Pedobacter sp. W3I1: one gene and its partner. The protein of the gene in region 2 interacts with the protein of the main gene of each other region in a pairwise test. Links are inferred from orthologs where the notes say so. Each region holds a gene or a part of one and is shown on either strand. Other genes may lie near its edges. The genes, in order: gyrB and gyrA.

What was found.
Region 1: the proteins of gyrA (region 2) and gyrB interact in binary tests that used the Escherichia coli proteins (3 or more experiments, as listed by UniProt). The link is inferred for Pedobacter sp. W3I1 from one-to-one orthologs.

Annotation. Positions count from the first base shown.
Region 1 is NZ_JAUSXN010000001.1:5,032,008-5,041,616, forward strand. Bases 3,863-6,803 are described here. They hold gyrB (DNA topoisomerase (ATP-hydrolyzing) subunit B), read right to left. Parts: upstream 6,342-6,803; coding sequence 4,383-6,341; downstream 3,863-4,382. Other genes in these bases: QF042_RS20565 (bestrophin family protein), read left to right, coding at 3,863-3,966. Also shown: QF042_RS20545 (SRPBCC family protein), read left to right, coding at 1-83; QF042_RS20550 (response regulator transcription factor), read left to right, coding at 276-953; QF042_RS20555 (cell wall metabolism sensor histidine kinase WalK), read left to right, coding at 954-2,306; QF042_RS20560 (hypothetical protein), read left to right, coding at 2,518-3,015; more of QF042_RS20565, read left to right, coding at 3,040-3,862; QF042_RS20575 (OmpH family outer membrane protein), read left to right, coding at 7,399-7,998; QF042_RS20580 (nucleoside deaminase), read left to right, coding at 8,082-8,522; QF042_RS20585 (EcsC family protein), read left to right, coding at 8,649-9,419; QF042_RS20590 (RNA-binding S4 domain-containing protein), read right to left, coding at 9,420-9,609. UniProt on the Escherichia coli protein: DNA gyrase negatively supercoils closed circular double-stranded DNA in an ATP-dependent manner to maintain chromosomes in an underwound state.
Region 2 is NZ_JAUSXN010000001.1:3,136,790-3,146,628, forward strand. The notes cover bases 6,583-9,753. They hold gyrA (DNA gyrase subunit A), read right to left. Parts: upstream 9,379-9,753; coding sequence 6,787-9,378; downstream 6,583-6,786. Other genes in these bases: QF042_RS13120 (tetratricopeptide repeat protein), read right to left, coding at 6,583-6,760. Also shown: QF042_RS13090 (MFS transporter), read left to right, coding at 1-1,078; hemF (oxygen-dependent coproporphyrinogen oxidase), read left to right, coding at 1,185-2,099; QF042_RS13100 (hypothetical protein), read left to right, coding at 2,100-2,444; QF042_RS13105 (endonuclease V), read right to left, coding at 2,460-3,161; QF042_RS13110 (hypothetical protein), read left to right, coding at 3,268-4,299; QF042_RS13115 (lipopolysaccharide assembly protein LapB), read right to left, coding at 4,427-5,515; more of QF042_RS13120, read right to left, coding at 5,672-6,582. UniProt on the Escherichia coli protein: A type II topoisomerase that negatively supercoils closed circular double-stranded (ds) DNA in an ATP-dependent manner to maintain chromosomes in an underwound state.

The DNA of each region.
Region 1 (9,609 bases), 1.9 Mb from region 2 along the record:
GTTTATTTATGGATAAGATGATCGGCAAAGATTTCGAAAACGGACTTAAATCTCTGAAAGAAAAATCAGAGAAGGGAATCTAAAACGCTGTGTCAGTCTGAGCGTAGTCGAAGACCACTTAACTATTTATAGCCTCTCTTTTTGGGAGGCTTTTTTATGCTTCAATCTTAATTACCCAAACAATTGTGTCGGTTTTGCGTTAAAAAAGCATTAAACCAGCTAAACCATCAATTAATATTTTGTAATTCCCTATTTTTTAGATTACTTGCCAGCAAATGAATTTATTACTTGTAGAAGATGAACCGAGCGTTGTATCTGTAATTTCGAGAGGTTTAACCGACGAGGGCTTTACTGTAAGTATTTCTCCTGATGGTTTAATCGGGAAACAGATGGCTTTAGAAAATCAGTTCGACCTGATTATTCTCGATATCATGCTACCAGGAATAAATGGATTGGAGCTTTGCAAAATCATTAAAGAACAACAACCTAATACACCTGTTATTATGCTTACGGCTTTGGGTACTACCGAAAATGTGGTAAACGGACTCGATAATGGTGCGGATGATTATTTAATAAAGCCATTTAAATTTGCAGAACTTTTTGCACGGATCAGAATGCTGTTAAGGCGATATCATGGTGTGGTTTCGCAAGATCAGATTATTTCAGTAGCAGACCTCCAGATTAATTTAAGCGCAAAAACGGTAAAACGAAATCAACAGGAAATTGTACTTACAGCAACAGAGTATCGGCTAATTGAGTACATGGCCAAAAACAAATCTAAAATTTTATCCCGGATAGACATTTTGGAAAATGTTTGGGATATCGATTTTAACCTTGGCACCAATGTAGTTGATGTTTATGTTAATTATCTTCGCAAAAAAATAGATAAAAATGCCGATCAAAAACTTATCCATACCGCAGTAGGCTTAGGTTATATATTAAAGGAAAAATAAATGGAGATAGCCAAGAGGATCACTTTACTTTTCGCCATTTTATCGGCAATTATTATCTCCTTATTAAGTGGTTTTGTTTGGTATTTCTCTAACGACTTCGCCTTTGAAGATTTTTATAAACGCCTGGAGGCCAGGGTTAAAATTGCTGCCCAGATTAAACTGTACGAAGATGGCAACAATAAGGTTTATGCAAAAATGCGGAATCAATACCTGGAGCGGTTACCCTCTGAGAAGGAATATATTATTGAAGCTGGCACAACACCCGGTAAGGTTGACCGTGAATTACCGACTGATTTTTATAACCGGATTAAAGCAGGTTATATGGCCCGTTATCGAGTCGAGAACCATTTCTACGCAGGAAAATACTTTAAAAATAAAAATAACGGATATATCGTTATTGTTTCTGCAAATGACCCTTTTGGTTTTCGGGAGTTAAAAGATCTTCAAAGGATTTTGATAATCGGTTTTTTCCTTTCTGTTATTTTATCTTTTGTGGTTGGCTGGAAATTCTCCAATTACATGTTAATGCCATTAAGGAATATAATTAAAAGCGTAAAAAAAATAAAGGCAGAAAATTTACATTTAAGGTTGGATGTAAAAAAAGGTAACGATGAAATGTCGCAATTGGCCCAAACCTTTAATAACATGCTTAACCGTTTAGAAACAGCTTTCGAAACGCAGAATAACTTCATCAGTAATGCTTCGCACGAATTAAGAACACCATTAACTATTATTAGTGGTGAGGTTGAACTGGCGATGAAAACCATCGAAGATACGGCAAAACAGGAAAAAGCTTTAGCAAAAATTAAAGATGAGGCAGAAAGATTAGAACATATCTTAACCAGTTTACTGGGCCTGGCACAATCTGGCTTTAATGGTAAAAACCAGCCCTGGGAAGAGGTACGAATGGACGAACTGTTATGGGAAATTAAAGAATCTGTTAACCAGGTACACCCCAACAGTAAAATAGAAATCGACTTTACCAAACTACCTGATGATGAAGAATTACTAACACTAAAGGCAAACAAAAACCTGATGAAACTTGCCATCAGCAATATTGTAAACAATGCCTGTAAATACTCCAATGAGAATCTGGTAAGCATTAGTATCGAAAGCAATGTCAATATGCTTTCGATTGCTGTAACCGATAGAGGAATTGGCATACCACAGACAGATATACAGCATATATTTGAACCCTTTTATCGTGCATCTAACACCAATGATTTTAAGGGATATGGCGTTGGCTTGCCACTTTCACTAAATATTATCCGTTTGCACCGGGGTAGTATTGCCATTAAATCGCAGGAAGGGGTTGGCACAGAGATAAAGGTTTTATTGCCGACGAAGAGTTAGTTCGTTTTAATGGTTAATTGTTTAAATCGTTAAAACTGGTTAACTGTTAGTACAATTAACCGATTAACCCGTTTATACAGTTAACCAAGCTTACAGCCACTCCAAAAAGGAGTACGTTCTAATCTCATTCTAATCTCGCTCTTATTTCGCTATAATAACATCAAGCTAAACTTGTATAAATAATTTTTCAATTCATTTAAACAGAATAGCGATGAAAACAGTATTAGTACCAACCGACTTTAAATTAGAAAGCATTAAAATTATTGATGCGCTTGTTCAGCATCAAAAAAATGAAACGTTAAACATTATTTTTGTACATGCCTTTAAATTATCAGATTCGATAACTGATATGTTAATGCTGAGTCGCCGCAGCCGCGATTACGAGAATGTAAGCGACGAATTTTATCAGCAGTTAAACCAGGCCAAGGCAAAGTACCCTACTCAGATTAATACTATTAGGATCGAATATTTTTACGGAAGTACAGTAGCCGCTTTCAAAAACTTTATCGAAGCTTTTGATGTAGACCGTATTGCCTACTTAAAAGAATATAATTTCACACCAATCAACAAATATAGCATCGACCCTAAAATATTAACAGAACGTGCAGGCTGTGAAGTAATTCAATTAAACACGTTGACTGTTCATGCTAGTGAAAATTTAATTGACACAAAAATACACGAAACGCAATTGCAGAAAGCAAATGCTTAATTATCACATTTAAAAAATTATATTATGCTGTTACGAAATAACATTCCGCTCACTTATATATTCGGAAAGATCAAAAAAGAACTCTTGTTTGTTATTGGCTACTCTATAGGTATTGTGGTGTTGTATGAAAACTTTCATGTTACACGCATTTCCATTCCTGTCGCTGTACCAGCTTTACTCGGAACAATCATTTCACTTCTATTGGCGTTTAGGTCTAACCAGGCTTACGATAGATGGTGGGAAGCCAGAATTCTCTGGGGTGCTATTGTTAACGATTCCAGAACCCTTTCCCGCCAAATATTATCTTTCGTCGAAAATCCTTACGGATCAGATGAAATTGAAGAATTTAAGGCGAGGTTTATCAAAAGACAAATTGCCTGGTGTTATGCCTTAAGTCAATCGTTAAGAGGTTTTAACCCACGTAAAGGCCTGGAAGAATACATGTGTACAGAGGAAATTGCTTTTATTAAAAAACGTAAAAATGTAACTGCGACGATATTGGAGTTACATGCCATGGACTTAAAAAAGGCATTGCAAGAAGGTTGGATTAATAAATACCAGCAAATAGAAATCGATAAAACCATTACAGCTTTATGTAACCACATGGGCGGATCGGAAAGAATAAAAAACACCGTTTTTCCGGTTACTTACAGCAAATACATCAACATGTCTATTCATTTATTCATTGTATTGCTGCCTTTTGGCTTAATTGAATATTTTGGCTACATGGAAGTACCTTTGGTAGTAGCTATTGCAGCATTCTTTTTGTTAGTAGAAAAAATGGCGGTTCATCTTCAGGATCCTTTTGAAAACAAACCAACTGATACGCCAACAACAACAATCTGCCGAACTATCGAAAGAGATTTGTGCCAGATGTTGGATGACAATAAAATATACGAGGACAAACCTCAAACCGAATTAGCACCTGTTGGATCATATTACATTTTGTAATCTGTAGTGCCTTAAAATAATCTCTTTTTTTGAGATGGTTAGTTAATCAAAATGTATTTGTACTGGATAGCACAATCATTTTGAAAGGTTTATAGTGATACAAAGCCATTCGTAAACTGAATGGCTTTGTTTTTATAATCAATTATTGTGTAGTCAGGTGTTACCATCTGACTTATAACAACTAAATCTACCCGAAAAAGAAAAATTCAGTACAGTGTAAGATGGTAACATCTTACACCACAATTATCGGGTTACCGTCATTGCGAGGCACGAAGCAATCTTACAACGTTCGCTGGTAAAACCCAAAGCATTAAGATTGCTTCGTGCCTCGCAATGACGAATCTGACAAAAAAAACCTCTCCAAGTTTTAACTTGAAGAGGGTTCGTATTTCAGTCCCCTTTAGGGGATTTAGGGGCTAAGCATCAATTTTGGCATATTTTGCATTACGCTCAATAAACTCTCTACGTGGAGCAACTTCATCGCCCATTAACATAGAGAAAGTATGATCACATTCTGCTGCACTTTCAATTGTAGCCTGTAATAAAGTACGTGTAGCAGGATTCAATGTAGTATCCCAAAGTTGTTCAGCATTCATCTCACCCAAACCTTTGTAACGCTGGATGTGTACGCTATCTTCCTTACCATTACCTTTAATACGTTGTACAGCCGCATCGCGTTGCACATCATTCCAGCAATATTCGAAATCTTTACCTTTTTTAACCTGGTAAAGTGGTGGCGATGCAATATAAACATAACCCGCTTCTATTAATGCCCGCATATAACGGTAGAAGAATGTTAGGATCAAAGTGGTAATGTGAGAACCATCAATATCCGCATCCGTCATGATTACAATCTTGTGATAACGTAATTTAGTCAGGTTTAATGCTTTATCATCTTCAGGCGTACCAATACTCACACCGATTGCCGTAAACATATTTTTGATCTCGTCGTTCTCGTAAATCTTGTGCTCCATCGCTTTTTCTACGTTCAGGATTTTACCTTTTAAAGGCAAAATAGCCTGAATGTTTCTATCACGACCTTGTTTAGCGGTACCACCCGCAGAGTCACCCTCTACCAGGTAGATCTCACATTTTACTGGATCACTGTCTGAGCAATCGGCAAGTTTTCCTGGCAAACCAGAACCACCCATTACACTCTTACGTTGAACCATTTCGCGAGCCTTACGGGCCGCAGCACGAGCTGTAGCAGCCAAGATTACCTTGTTAACGATCATTTTAGCTTCTTTTGGATTTTCTTCCAAATAAGCTCCTAAAGCTTCGCCAACAGCAATATCAACCGCACCCATTACTTCGGTATTACCCAATTTAGTTTTGGTTTGTCCTTCAAATTGAGGTTCTTGCACCTTAACCGAAACTACAGCAGTTAAACCTTCTCTAAAGTCATCACCAGTGATTTCCATTTTCAGGTTTTTCAATAAACCAGATTTATCAGCATAGCTTTTCAGCGTACGTGTTAAACCTCTACGGAAACCTGCAATGTGTGTACCACCCTCGTGTGTGTTGATGTTGTTTACATACGAGTGAACATTTTCTGAGTAACTATCATTGTATTGGAAAGCCAACTCTACAGGAACACCATTTTTAATACCATCGATATAAATCGGTTCTGGTAAGAAAGATGCACGTGTTCCATCTAAAAAGGAAACAAATTCTTTTAAACCACCTTCAGATTGAAAAACTTCTGACAGGAAAGTACCATCATCTAATTTCTCGCGTTCATCAGTTAACGTTAATTTAATTCCTTTATTTAAGAAAGCCAATTCACGTAAACGACCAGCCAATGTATCATACTTATATTCAGTTGTTTGCGTAAAAATAGTTGCATCAGGACTGAAAGTTACAATGGTACCACGTTTATCAGTAACACCGGTTTCCTTTACATCATATAAAGGTTTACCGATATTGTATTCCTGCATCCAGATTTTACCTTCACGGTGAACCTCAGCTTTTAAATGTGTTGATAAGGCGTTAACGCAACTTACCCCCACACCGTGCAAACCTCCGGATACTTTGTAAGTATCTTTATCGAATTTACCACCCGCGTGCAAAACCGTCATTACGATTTCTAGCGCCGATTTATTTTCTTTTGTATTAATCCCGGTTGGAATACCACGACCATTGTCTTCAACTCTGATGGAGTTACCTTCTAAAATTCTAACGTCGATTGTATCTGCATGACCGGCTAAAGCCTCATCAATTGAGTTATCTACAACCTCGTAAACCAAATGGTGTAAACCTTTAACACCAGTATCACCTATATACATTGAAGGGCGCTTACGCACCGCTTCTAAACCTTCTAAAACCTGTATATTATCTGCCGAATAATTTGACTTTAAATCCTGTTCTTCGCTCATATTTTAATTAAAAACAATAAGTATCAAAAATACGGAAATTTTGCCATTTAAACTAATATGTGGATAAATTTCGAGCTGTTAAGAGATAAGGGTTAAAGGGATTAAAACAGGTTTAAATCGGGTTTTGGAAAGCAAAACCTGCATTCCAATCAAAGTCTCCTCCCGCTTTCCATTACAAGTCCCGCTGAAGATGCGGGAGCTTTTCATTTCAATCTGGTTTAGATGGCAAAGCTTTGGTAAATATTAAAGATTGCCCACCAATCGTTCCGACGGAACGAAAACGCCAATTTGCAATTGGCTACCCACGAGTCGTCCCTCTGGGACGAAAAGGATTAATTTTCACATTGCAAATCGTTCCGTAGGGACGACTCATGGGTATAAAAAAATGAAATATTGTTTTCGTTCCGTAGGAACGTTTGGTATTTGAATTTTGCTATTACCACCATGCAACTATAAATAGTATTACTTCCCGTGCCACCTAAACCCGATGGCAGCGGGCATGAAATAAAGCGGACAGCGGGTGTAACGTTAAAATGAAACACTGTGGCTGCTTTCCTCAATCAAAAACCAACTATTTACAATCGCTTATACTTATCGGATTGGCTTTAAATTGGATATAAAAACTAATTCATATAAGCCAATTATGCAATTGGCTACCCAACAATCTTCCAACTGGTACCAAAAGCGTATAATCTCTAAACTATAATTCGTCCAATTGAGACGAAAAGGATTAATTTTCACATTGCAAATCGTTCCGTAGGGACGACTCATGGTAGAAAAAAAATGAAATATTGTTTTCGTTCCGTAGGAACGTTTGGTATTTGAAATTTGATATTACCACCCTGCAACCCTAAATAGTATTACTTCCCGGGCCACCTAAACCCGATGGCAGCGGGCATGAAATAAAGCGGACAGCGGGTGTAACGTTAAATGAAACACTGCGGCTGCTTTCCTCAATCAAAAACCAACTATTTATAATCGCTTATATTATCGGATTGGCTTTAAATTGGATATAAAAACTAATTTATATAAGTTTGCTAAAATTTATTAAACAAGAATGGAAAGAAGAACCTTTAAAACCTTTGGTTTACTTGCAACAGCAACTTTGATAACTGCTTTCTCTGCATGCCAGAACAAAGACACTAAAACTACTGAAACTAAAAAAACAGAGAGTACTACTGCTGCGGTTTCTCCAGCTGAGAAAATTGTGTATGTAAACTCCGACTCGTTACTTACAAAATATGAATACTTCAAAGATCTTAAAGTGAAATTTGAAGGTAAGACCAAAAATGCTCAGGCAGACATGCAGGCTAAAAGTCAGGCTTTTCAAAGAGAAGTGGCACAATACCAACAATCGGCACAAACGCTATCGGCCGATCAACGTAAAAGCACTGAAGAGCGTTTAGCACGTAAACAACAAGAACTACAAACTTACCAACAAAATGCTGGTGGTGCTTTACAGAATGAGCAAGCTGCTGAGAATGAAAAACTTTATGATAAAGTGGCTGATTACTTAAAAGGTTACGCTAAAGAAAAAGGTTATAAAATGGTTTTAACTTATTCAAAAGGTAACAGCGCTATTTTATTTGCCGACGAAAGTTTAGATGTTACTTCGGAAGTAATTAAAGGTTTAAACGCAGAATACAGCAAAAAATAAGCGAATAGCTATTAAAATAATAGATGCCTCGATAAATCGGGGCATTTTTTTTGTTCTATATTTTATAAAAAGATCAGATTAATATGAACAATCAACATCAGGAATATATGCAGATGGCAATTGAGTTATCTGTACAAAATGTGAGCGAAAGCATGGGTGGGCCTTTTGGAGCTGTAGTGGTAAAAGACGGGAAGCTGATTGCCAAATCGGCAAATAAGGTGACCTCTACCAACGATCCAACTGCACATGCTGAGGTTTCGGCAATCAGACTGGCCTGTACCGAATTAAATACTTTCGATTTAAGCGGCTGCGTAATTTACACCAGCTGCGAGCCTTGTCCAATGTGTTTAGGTGCAATTTATTGGGCAAAAATAGACACGATTTATTATGCAAATACCAAGGCTGATGCCGAACACATTGGTTTTAGTGATAAATTTATTTACGAAGAGCTAGACAAGCCCATGGAAAACAGAAGCTTACCCGGTTATCCAGCTGATGCGCGACGAAGCTTTAGCAGCCTTTAAACTCTGGGAAACCTCACCGATGAGGATAGAATACTAAATAAAAGATGTTGGATAACGTGCATTTGCTGCTCCAACATCAAATATGAGCATAACCATTTTAAGGAATAATTATTGCAGTAATTAAGGATGACCTACGAACAAAAAATAACTGGCGAATTAGATTTCTGGAAATTTAAAACCTTACAGAAACCTTCTCTTTTTAATAAGGTAACCGATAAAGTTCAGAAGAAAATAAACAGTTATATCCCAGATAAGGTTCATAGCGCGATTACGTCTGCCATTAAACAGATGGTAAAGGCCGTACTTTTTGGCTCAACATTTACCACATCTAAACCCATTACCGATTTAACCTTGATGCATCGCGAGGCATTGATTAAACAAAAGATAGATAATTACAAAAAAACAGGTGCTGCCGAAGGTGGCATTACTGGTGCAGGAGGCTTTTTAATGAGCCTGGCCGATTTCCCGCTATTGCTGGGTATAAAGATGAAAATGCTTTTTGATATTGCCGCAGTTTACGGATACGATGTTAAAGATTACCGCGAACGTTTATATATTTTACACATCTTCCAGCTGGCCTTTTCAAGTAAAGAAGAAAGCCAGAATATTTTCATGAAAATGCAGGATTGGGATGATAAAGCCCATCAATTACCAACCAATATCGATGAATTTGACTGGCTTACCTTCCAACAGCAATACCGTGATTATATTGATTTAGCAAAACTTGCGCAAATGCTACCATTTGTAGGTGCAGCCGTTGGTGCAGTTGCCAATTATAAATTAATTGAAAAACTGGGCAGAACAGCAATGATGAGTTACCGGATGAGGTATTTCAGTTTGCAGTATGCAGTTATCAGTACGCAAACTGAAAACCGCAAACTAGAAACTGGGAACTAACTATTCCTCTTCAAACATCCCACCAATCAAATCATCCGTTTCCCGTCGATCTTTTTTAGTCGGACGACCAGTACCTCTATCGCGTTTTAGATTTGGTGCATGAAACATCGATTTAAAAGCATGCGTTTCTTCAACTGGCGTTAGGTCTTTGTATTTAGTTAAGGCTGTTGGCGAATCTGTTCTATTATAT
Region 2 (9,839 bases):
ATCTGATGGTTTCCTGATCATTAATTCTCAAATGTTCGGCTTACTTTTAGGTGGAATTTTATGGGGTGTACTCGGCGATAAACTAGGAAGGATAAAAGTTCTTTTTGGTTCAATCCTTTTATATTCACTGGCCAATATTGCGAATGGTTTTGTTACATCGGTTAATAGTTATGCCATCATCAGGTTTATTGCCGGCATTGGTTTAGCCGGAGAGCTTGGTGCAGGAATCACTTTGGTTGCAGAAACCATGGATAAAGAAAAGCGTGGTTATGGAACCATGATTGTAGGTGCTGTTGGTTTACTGGGTGCAGCTGTTGCGGCAACTGTAGCAGCTGAATTTACCTGGCAAACCTCTTACTTTGTAGGTGGTGGCATGGGTTTAGTTTTGCTTTTATTGCGTGTAGGTACATTTGAATCGGGCATGTTTAAACATGCAGCTAACCAAACTGAAGTATCAAAAGGAAATATTTTTATGTTGTTTAACAACTGGAAACGTTTTTCTAAATATCTCTATTGTATCTTAATCGGTATTCCATTATGGTTTGTGGTAGGAATCCTGGTTACTTTAGCGCCAGAATTTGGCAAAGCTTTAGGCGCAACAGAACCACTAAAAGCAGGTACTGGAATTATGTTTACCTATTTTGGAATTGCCATAGGGGATGTGGTTACAGGTTTACTTTCTCAGGTATTAAAATCGCGAAAAAAAACAGTCTTTATCTTTCACTTACTTTCTGTGGCGAGTGTGGTTGTTTATCTAACCAGTTTCGGCTTAACGGGTGGTAATTTTATTTGGATTTGCTTATTTATGGGCTTCTCTGTAGGTTATTGGGCCACCTTTGTTACTATTGCATCAGAACAATTTGGAACCAACATAAGGGCTACTGTAACTACAACCGCTCCAAATTTTGTTCGGGGTGCACTAATCCCTATTACATTTTTATTCGAGTTCTTAACCCATAGATACGGATTAATTACTGCAGGTTATTTAGTAATGGGAATCTTAACCCTGATTGCAATGTTCGGTTTGAGCCAGTTAAAAGAAAGTTTTAACAAAGATTTGGATTATTTAGAAGAGTAATAATCTTCCTACTTATGACAAATAACTCTCAACTAAGAGACAATGTCAATAAAATGTACTATCTAAACATAAATCAATATAGCTGCTTGAATACCTTTAAATTTGTATGGAAATAGAAAAAGTCATCATGTTTAAAGAAGAAGTAGCAGCACGGTATAAGCAAATACAGGATGAAATTTGCAGAGGATTGGAAATTGCCGATGGCAAAGGGAAATTTGAAGAAGAGCTCTGGGAGCGAGACGGTGGGGGAGGCGGACGTACCCGGATTATGCAAAATAGTGCAATTATTGAAAAGGGGGGGGTAAATTTCTCTGCAGTGCACGGCAAGCTGCCTGAAGCAATAAAAAAAGCCTTTAATGTAACCGAAGATGATTTTTTTGCCACTGGCGTTTCAATAGTGATTCACCCAAATCATCCGCTGGTTCCGATTATCCATATGAATATCCGCTACTTTGAACTGAACGAACAAACACGTTGGTTTGGTGGTGGTATCGATTTAACGCCACATTACGTGTTCGAAAACGATGCCCGTTTTTTTCACCATAAGCTAAAACAGGCTTGCGACGATTTCAGCGCTGAATTTTATCCAAAATTTAAAACACATGCCGATGATTATTTCTTTATTAAACACCGTGAAGAAACCCGTGGTATTGGCGGTATCTTTTACGATCGGCTAAAACCTGAAAATACCAATTTATCGTGGGAGGAGATTTTAGATTTTTCCATTAATATTGGCGAAACATTTTTACCAATTTATACAGAATTAATTGACCGTCACCGCGATAAAGAATTTACCGAAGCACAGAAACAATGGCAATATCAGCGCCGTAGCCGCTATGTAGAGTTTAATTTAGTCTACGATTCAGGGACGAAATTTGGCTTAGAAACTAACGGAAGAATAGAATCTATTTTAATGAGTTTGCCACCACAGGCAAACTGGGGTTATAATGTTCAACCAGAAATTAATTCAGATGAATACAAAACCCAACAACTACTTAAAAAAGGAATTAACTGGATCTAAATGACTGAATTAAAAGATTTTGAACTTCAGCTGCTGAAAGCGATCATACAGGATAATTTAGAAAAATTCAACTACCTGTCTGAGCATTTAGATTTTATAATGGTCGAAAATGCTAAAAAAACCGATACTGGTCTGTTTATAAATTTTGTTTACTTAAAGCAATTTAAAGAAGAAGAATTTGAAAACGGTTTACTCAGTGCCGAACCAAAACTAACAGCTCCGAACCTGAAAAATGAATTAACTTATTGCCTGGACGTTACCAACGGTAAAATAGATTTTCTGGAAATTGTAACCAATGAAAAAGAAAATTGGGACGGTAATTTAGAGGGTTGCAGCTTGAATTAATTTTGGGTTTAATCTTTAAAACAAAGTTAATGGGGGCGACACCTCATGAAAACCTGCTTTTAGCTTTCCAATCCTAAAATCATTTACAATGTTGTGCGCCATACGTGTTGGTTCTGGGATCCGGTAATTTCCAACGCATTTTTTAATGACATCAAGGCTTTTTTCTTGCGTAATTAAATGCCCAGCTGAAACGTAAACAGATTCGCAATTGATTTTTGTTCTCAGTGCAAAGCCAAGCATTTCGCCTGCATTATTTTTAATTTCTGCAGTGTTATATTTAACATTTGCCGGCTGATGATTTTTACCATATAAAAGGCTTTTAGCACAACCAATTGTAGCTTGGTTAGCAAGAATTCCAAAATGCGAAGCAACGCCCATGCGCCGTGGATGCAAAATTCCATTTCCATCCAACACGACAACATCTGGTTTATCTGCAATCAATGCCCAAACTTTTAATAATGCCGGAATTTCTTTAAAACCTAAAAATCCTGCTTTATACGGAAAACTCGTTTCGTAAGTTTCTAAGGCGAATGATTTTAAAACCATTTCAGGATAACTTAAGATTACCATTCCTGCATACATCGTTGTGCTGTTTTTATTAAAAGAAATATCTGCACCAGTAATGGTTTTAATTTCACCAAGCGGTTGGAATTTTAACTGTTTGGCTAATTCAATCTGATAAGCGGCTGCATCTTCGAAGCTATAGTGGTCGTACATGGTTATTAGTACAAATTCTTAAGCATTATTGTTTTATTATACTGCTTCATACAATCTATTACATTGTGTGTTGTGTTATATTTAATTAATTGTTATAATTGAAATTATGATTGCTCTACATTCATTTTACATACTCACTCATAATGGTGAAACCATACTTTCAGATACAATCCAACGACAACGTACTGAAAATCAAAACTCTTCAATCCTTTTTTATCTAGATGCCAATCTATGTTTAGACATAGTTAGTTATTTTGAAAACAAGCAGGGACAAACACAATCAAAAACAAATGTAGAAATATTGATACTGTTTTGCCAGCAATATAATATTGAAGTTTCTTCAAAGTTTGGCTCAATGGAGTTGTGCAAAGAAAGCTTGAATAAACTAAATATCGCTAAATATCAAGATTTTGTAAATAAGATTACATACACATTCGATACTCCATTTATTGAGACTTCCAAGTTAAATGAACAAATTTTTAATTATTATGTAGAAGTAAACGATACTGATAGTCGGGCGTTGGAATGTTTATTTCCCTTGCAGCTTATGAGCTATGTCACGGTGCTGAAAATTTATTCTTTATGTAAAAAGAATAATCCTAGTAAGGAAAATGTCATCAAAAATCTAAGGTTATTCTTGCATTGGTCCAATAAACACCTTAATGCCTCTATGGCTTCAGAGATTCAATTAGCAATCAGAATATTTGGCGGAGATTCTAGATTTAAAAAAATGATTGCTCTAGATAAAAAAGGAGAACATCCAGATGATATTTTTAGAGTACTTTGGGGTACTGCCTGGGATTTATTCCATATGCGTATGGTACATTTTAGTGCAATTAACACATGTATAGATCAAGTTATGTATTTTATTACTCAAGATGCAAATTTATATACATTATTTAAAACCTGTCAACTTCAAGGTGCCATACCGAGTTCTGGTCAGCCAATAACCTCATTTGTAAGTTACGATGTTGAGATTCAATATAAAGATGTAAATATGGTAAAAGACATTAATGATATTTTAACAACATTCACATTAGAACGAGGTTATCTAAATTCCATTGAGCAACTTGATATCAAACTACTTGAGAACTTGAGGGCTACACTTGAATATGATATAAAAAATATGGCGTTCTAAACTAAATGTGAAGACAAAACAAACACCCTAAAAGACATATAATTGTTCCTGCATTATGTCTTATAATTAATATTATGTTAAGTTAAATTTTCTTATACTATCCTATTGATACAAATCGCCAACTCAATTACAGTTCCTGAAGTTTTCGGCTAAGCTCCTGAACTTTGTCGTTAGCTTTCTTTCTGGTGTAGATTTCGATCAGTAACTGAACAGTTTTCTTATCGTTCGGATTAATTTCATTTGCACGTTGCAAAGCAAACTGGGCATGGTTAATTAATCCATTATACTTAGCAGTTTTATCTGCTTCATTTTTACCCAGGGTTTCGTTGGCTGTATTAATATAAGCTAAACTCAATTGATACAAGGCATCGAAATAATTTTGATCTGTATCTAAAGCTTTGTTATAAGCCAAAATAGCCGTAGCATTATTTCCACCAAGCTGCTGCAGATAACCGTAAAGAAAATATAGCAGCTTACTTCCTTTTTCTACTTTTAAATTATTTTCGATTAATCCCTGTGCTTTGCTGTAATTCTCGGTATCGAGTAAAAGATTGATATAATCGTTGGTTAAAAAACGGTTGAATGGATTAAGCACAAGTCCGTCTTCCAAGGTTTTAATTGCGGTTTCATTTTCTGATTTAACCACATACATTTGTGCCATTTTCTGAAAAACAGATGGATTTTTAATTCCGTTTTCTTTCGCACGTTTAAAATAAGTTAAAGCCTCATCATAAGCCTGGATATTTAATGCACAAATAGCTGTATTTAAAGCTAAAGTAGTGTCTGCAGGGAAATTGTCTCCTACTTCTTTTAAATCTGTAAATGCTTCTTTAAAATCGTTATTAAAAAAAGCTTCATTGCCTTTTTCTTGTTTTTTGATTAAGATGTTGTGGTTTGAAGCTTTAATTAAGCCTGAATTGTCATCATATCGATCAAGTGATTTTGCTTTGGTAACAGCTTCAATTGCATTATCATAAAATTTGTTGGCATTATTCGGATCAGTATCGATTAATGCAGCAAATGAAGTCAGGTAAGATTTTATTGACCAGGTTTCGGCCCAGTTTTTTGTTTTATTATCTTTTTCTGCAGACTCAATTGACTTTAAACCTTCGTTTATAATAGCAAGTTGCTTTTTCTCATCTTCTTTATTGGCTATAGATGCCTGCAGTTTACCCACGGCATTTCTGGCAATAAGGATTTGAGATTTTTGGGCCACAGCATTAAAAGAGACAAAAATTAAGACGATTAATGATATTTTAAAGCAATTCTGCATAAGATAAATAATGTGGTAAAACCGTAATAAACCATAAAAATAAACATAAAAAAAAGAGCCCCGAAATTTCAGCGCTCTTTTTTTAAATCGATATCAGAATTATTGTTTAGGCAGTGCCTCTAAACGTTTTTTAACATCTTCGTAATTTTTAGTGTCATTTCTGAAGCCATAAATTGTTTTCAATGTTTCTAAAGCACCCTGATTTTTTGCATCAACTTCTAACGCTTTTTTGTAAAAAGGAAGAGATTTATCTAATAAAGCATTCATTTTACCTGTTACTTCGTTAAATTCTTTTACTTTTTTTGCGTCAATCTTATTTCTGTCGGCCTGTAATTTTAAAGCCTGGCTAAAATAAATATTACCCAATAAAACCTGATAGTTCGCATTGTTAGGCTCTTTTGTTGCCAAGGCCATTAACATCTGCTCAGATTTTGCTGCATCACCCCTATCAATATAAATCTGAGTCTCAGTTTTGATCCATTCTGTATTTTCAGGGAATTTAGCAGTCGCTTCTTTAATAAGGGCCAAAGCAGCTGTTGTATCCTTTTGTTTACTTAAAGTAGTTGTGATAATCTCATTATACAAATCTTTAGACTGTGGAGAATTTAAAGAGATTACTTTTTTGAATTGGGTAATCATATTCGGATAATCTTCATTAAGTCTGGCCGCAATACCTGCATTTAGATACATGGCGGTATCATTTGGATTGATTACTGTTGCTGCCACAAATTTGGAGTAGGCAGTTTTGTAATCTTTCTTATTGTAAGCAATTACGCCACCATTTCTAACTGCGTTGCTAATATTGGTTTCAGCTAAACTAATATTATCTTTTTCACTTCCTTTTGTATCTAACTTTTTCGCTTCAACAACTGCATCTTGAGCAATTTTCAAATTTGCATCGGCATTTGCAGTGCTTACTGAATCTAAAATTGCTGCAGAAGAAGCAAATAAAGCACGATAAGACCACGCTTCAGGCATCACTTTAGATTTTTCATCAGCAATAGCTTTATCTGTATGAGCTAATCCTTTTGCTAACGACTCCAGTTTTTTAGCCAATGGAGTCGATGCGCTTGAAGAAGTTAACTGGAATAAACCCCAGTCGTTTTTTGCCGCGGTTACTTCACTTTTCTGAGCAAATGCAGAGCTTACCGCACCTGCTAGAACTATACTTAGAAATACTCTTTTCATAATTTTTATTCTAATCTAATTTTTAGTTAATTTTCTTCTTCCGTTTCGTTATCAGAATCAGCCTCTTCTTCAGTATCATCAGCTTCAGGAGTAGGATCTGCTTCTACTTCTTCACCGTCTGTAACTACAACATCTGTTAAATCTACTGTTTCTTCTTCATCCTCTTCGTGATCAATTTTAGTAACCGATGCAATTTCGTCATCACCTTTTAATGAGATTAAACGAACCCCTTGTGTGGCACGGCCCATTACCCTCAATGCTGATACCGGAATTCTGATTACAATACCTGAACGGTTAATGATCATCAAATCTTCGCTATCTGTAACGTCTTTTATAGAAACTAATTGTCCCGTTTTTTCAGTAACATTAATTGTTTTTACCCCTTTACCACCACGGTTAGTTACACGGTAGTCTTCAATATCGGTACGTTTACCGTATCCCTTTTCTGATACTACTAACACCGTAACTTCAGGATTGTTTACAGCAATCATGCCAACAACTTCATCCTGATCGTGTGCCAGCCTAACACCACGTACGCCGGTAGCAGTTCTACCCATAGGGCGAACCGTACTTTCGTTGAAACGGATTGCTCTACCAGAACGCAATGCCATCACTATTTCGCTTTGTCCGTTAGTTAAACAAGCTTCCAATAATACATCACCATCATTAATATTGATAGCATTAATACCATTTACACGTGGACGTGAATACGCTTCAAGAGAAGTTTTCTTAATGGTACCTTTTTTAGTACACATAATGATGAAATTGTTCTCTAAATATTCCTGATCTTTTAGGTTCTTAACCTTAATGTAAGCTTTAATTTTTTCCTCTTTCGGAATATTGATGATATTCTGGATCGCTCTTCCTTTACTGGTTCGTGAACCTTCCGGGATTTCATAAACCCTCAACCAGAAACATCTTCCGGCTTCAGTAAAGAACAGCATATAGTTGTGGTTTGTGGCCACGAGCATGTGCTCAATAAAATCTTCATTTCTTGAAGTACTGCCTTTAGATCCTTTTCCCCCTCTACCCTGTGCTCTGAATTCCGTTGCTGGAGTACGTTTTACGTAACCTTCGTGAGAGATGGTGATAACCACTTCTTCATCATCGATGAAATCTTCCATACTCATATCTTCGGCTGAGTGAACGATAGTTGTTCTACGCTCATCACCAAATTTCTGACGGATTTCTGCTAACTCATCTTTAATAATCTGCATACGCAAACCCTCATCTGCTAAGATAGATTTTAAATGCTCGATGGTTTTCATTAACTCTGCATACTCTTCTTTAATCTTATCACGCTCTAGTCCTGTTAAACGACGAAGCGTCATGTCCAAAATCGCACGTGCCTGAATATCGCTCAGTCCGAATTTTTCCATCAAGCCTAAACGGGCATCTTCAGGGGTTTCGGAAGCACGGATCAGTTTAATTACTTCATCTAAATGATCTAAAGCAATTAAATAACCTTCTAAAATATGTGCACGTTTTTCGGCTTCTGACAATTCGTAACGGGTACGGCGAACAACCACATCATGGCGGTGATCCACAAAATGCACAATTAAATCTTTAAGATTTAACATTTGTGGACGGCCTTTTACCAATGCAATATTATTTACACTGAACGAAGTTTGTAATGCAGTATACTTATATAGGTTGTTTAAAACGATAGATGCATTTGCATCACGTTTAATTTCGTAAACGATACGGATACCATCTTTGTTCGATTCATCTTTAATGTTCGAAATACCTTCCAGTTTTTTCTCGCCAACCAATTCAGCAGTACGCTCAATCATTTGTGCTTTGTTAACCTGGTAAGGAATTTCAGTAACAATGATCACTTCACGGTCTTTAATGCTCTCGATTTCGGCTTTTGCACGCATTACAATACGGCCACGGCCGGTTTCGAAAGCTTCTTTTACACCAGTATAGCCATAAATAATACCACCTGTAGGGAAATCCGGAGCTTTTACAAACTTCATTAATTCCTCAATAGTAATATCTCTGTTATCGATATAACCTACTACACCATCAATTACCTCGGTTAAATTGTGAGGTGCCATGTTGGTGGCCATACCTACTGCAATACCAGAAGATCCGTTAACCAATAAGTTAGGGATTTTTGCAGGTAAAACGGTCGGTTCTTGCAAGGTATCATCAAAGTTTAACTGAAAATCTACAGTATCTTTATTGATATCGGCAAGCATTTCTTCAGCAATTTTCGAAAAACGTGCTTCAGTATAACGCATTGCAGCCGGAGAGTCACCATCAATGTGACCAAAGTTTCCTTGTCCATCAACCATTGGGTAACGTAAGCTCCAATCCTGAGCCATACGAACCATGGTAAAATATACAGATGCATCACCATGTGGGTGATACTTACCTAATACCTCCCCTACAATACGGGCAGATTTTTTATGTGGTTTATTACTGGTTACACCAAGATCGAGCATACCATATAAAACACGGCGGTGTACCGGTTTCAATCCATCGCGTACATCAGGCAAAGCCCTTGATACGATTACCGACATTGAGTAATCAATGTAGGCCGATTTCATCTGCTCCTCTATATTAATTTGAATGATTTTGTCGTTCTGCTGATTTTCTAAATCTTCTGCCATAAATTATTATTCTCGCTACTTAAAACGATATTAAAAAAAGGGTGTTACTATAACCTTGCGAATTTAACAAAATTTAGCCGAATTAAGGCATTGTGGAAAAGTTTTGACCTTTGTGATAGGTTTTTTACTCCCAACGGAATTTTAATTTATTGAAGGTTAGTTTAAAGCGTTTTTAGTTTAAGCTTCGCAAGTTTTGTAAACTGGCGTTTTTTATTATCCTTCAATTTAGATGTTTTTTGGAAAGATAGGTTCGGTTTTCATAGCACACCTAGCTCCCGCTTTCCGTTTTATCCTGATGAAGGATCAGGATGTTCACTGCAATCGGGTTTATTAACCACAAATAGTAGCACAATGGCGGCCACACTTAAACCCGACGCTAGCGGATTGCATTTACCTATTAGTGCAACAACTGCTTTCCAAAACCAAATAGATAACGATTTTTAATGGATGTTTTTTTAATC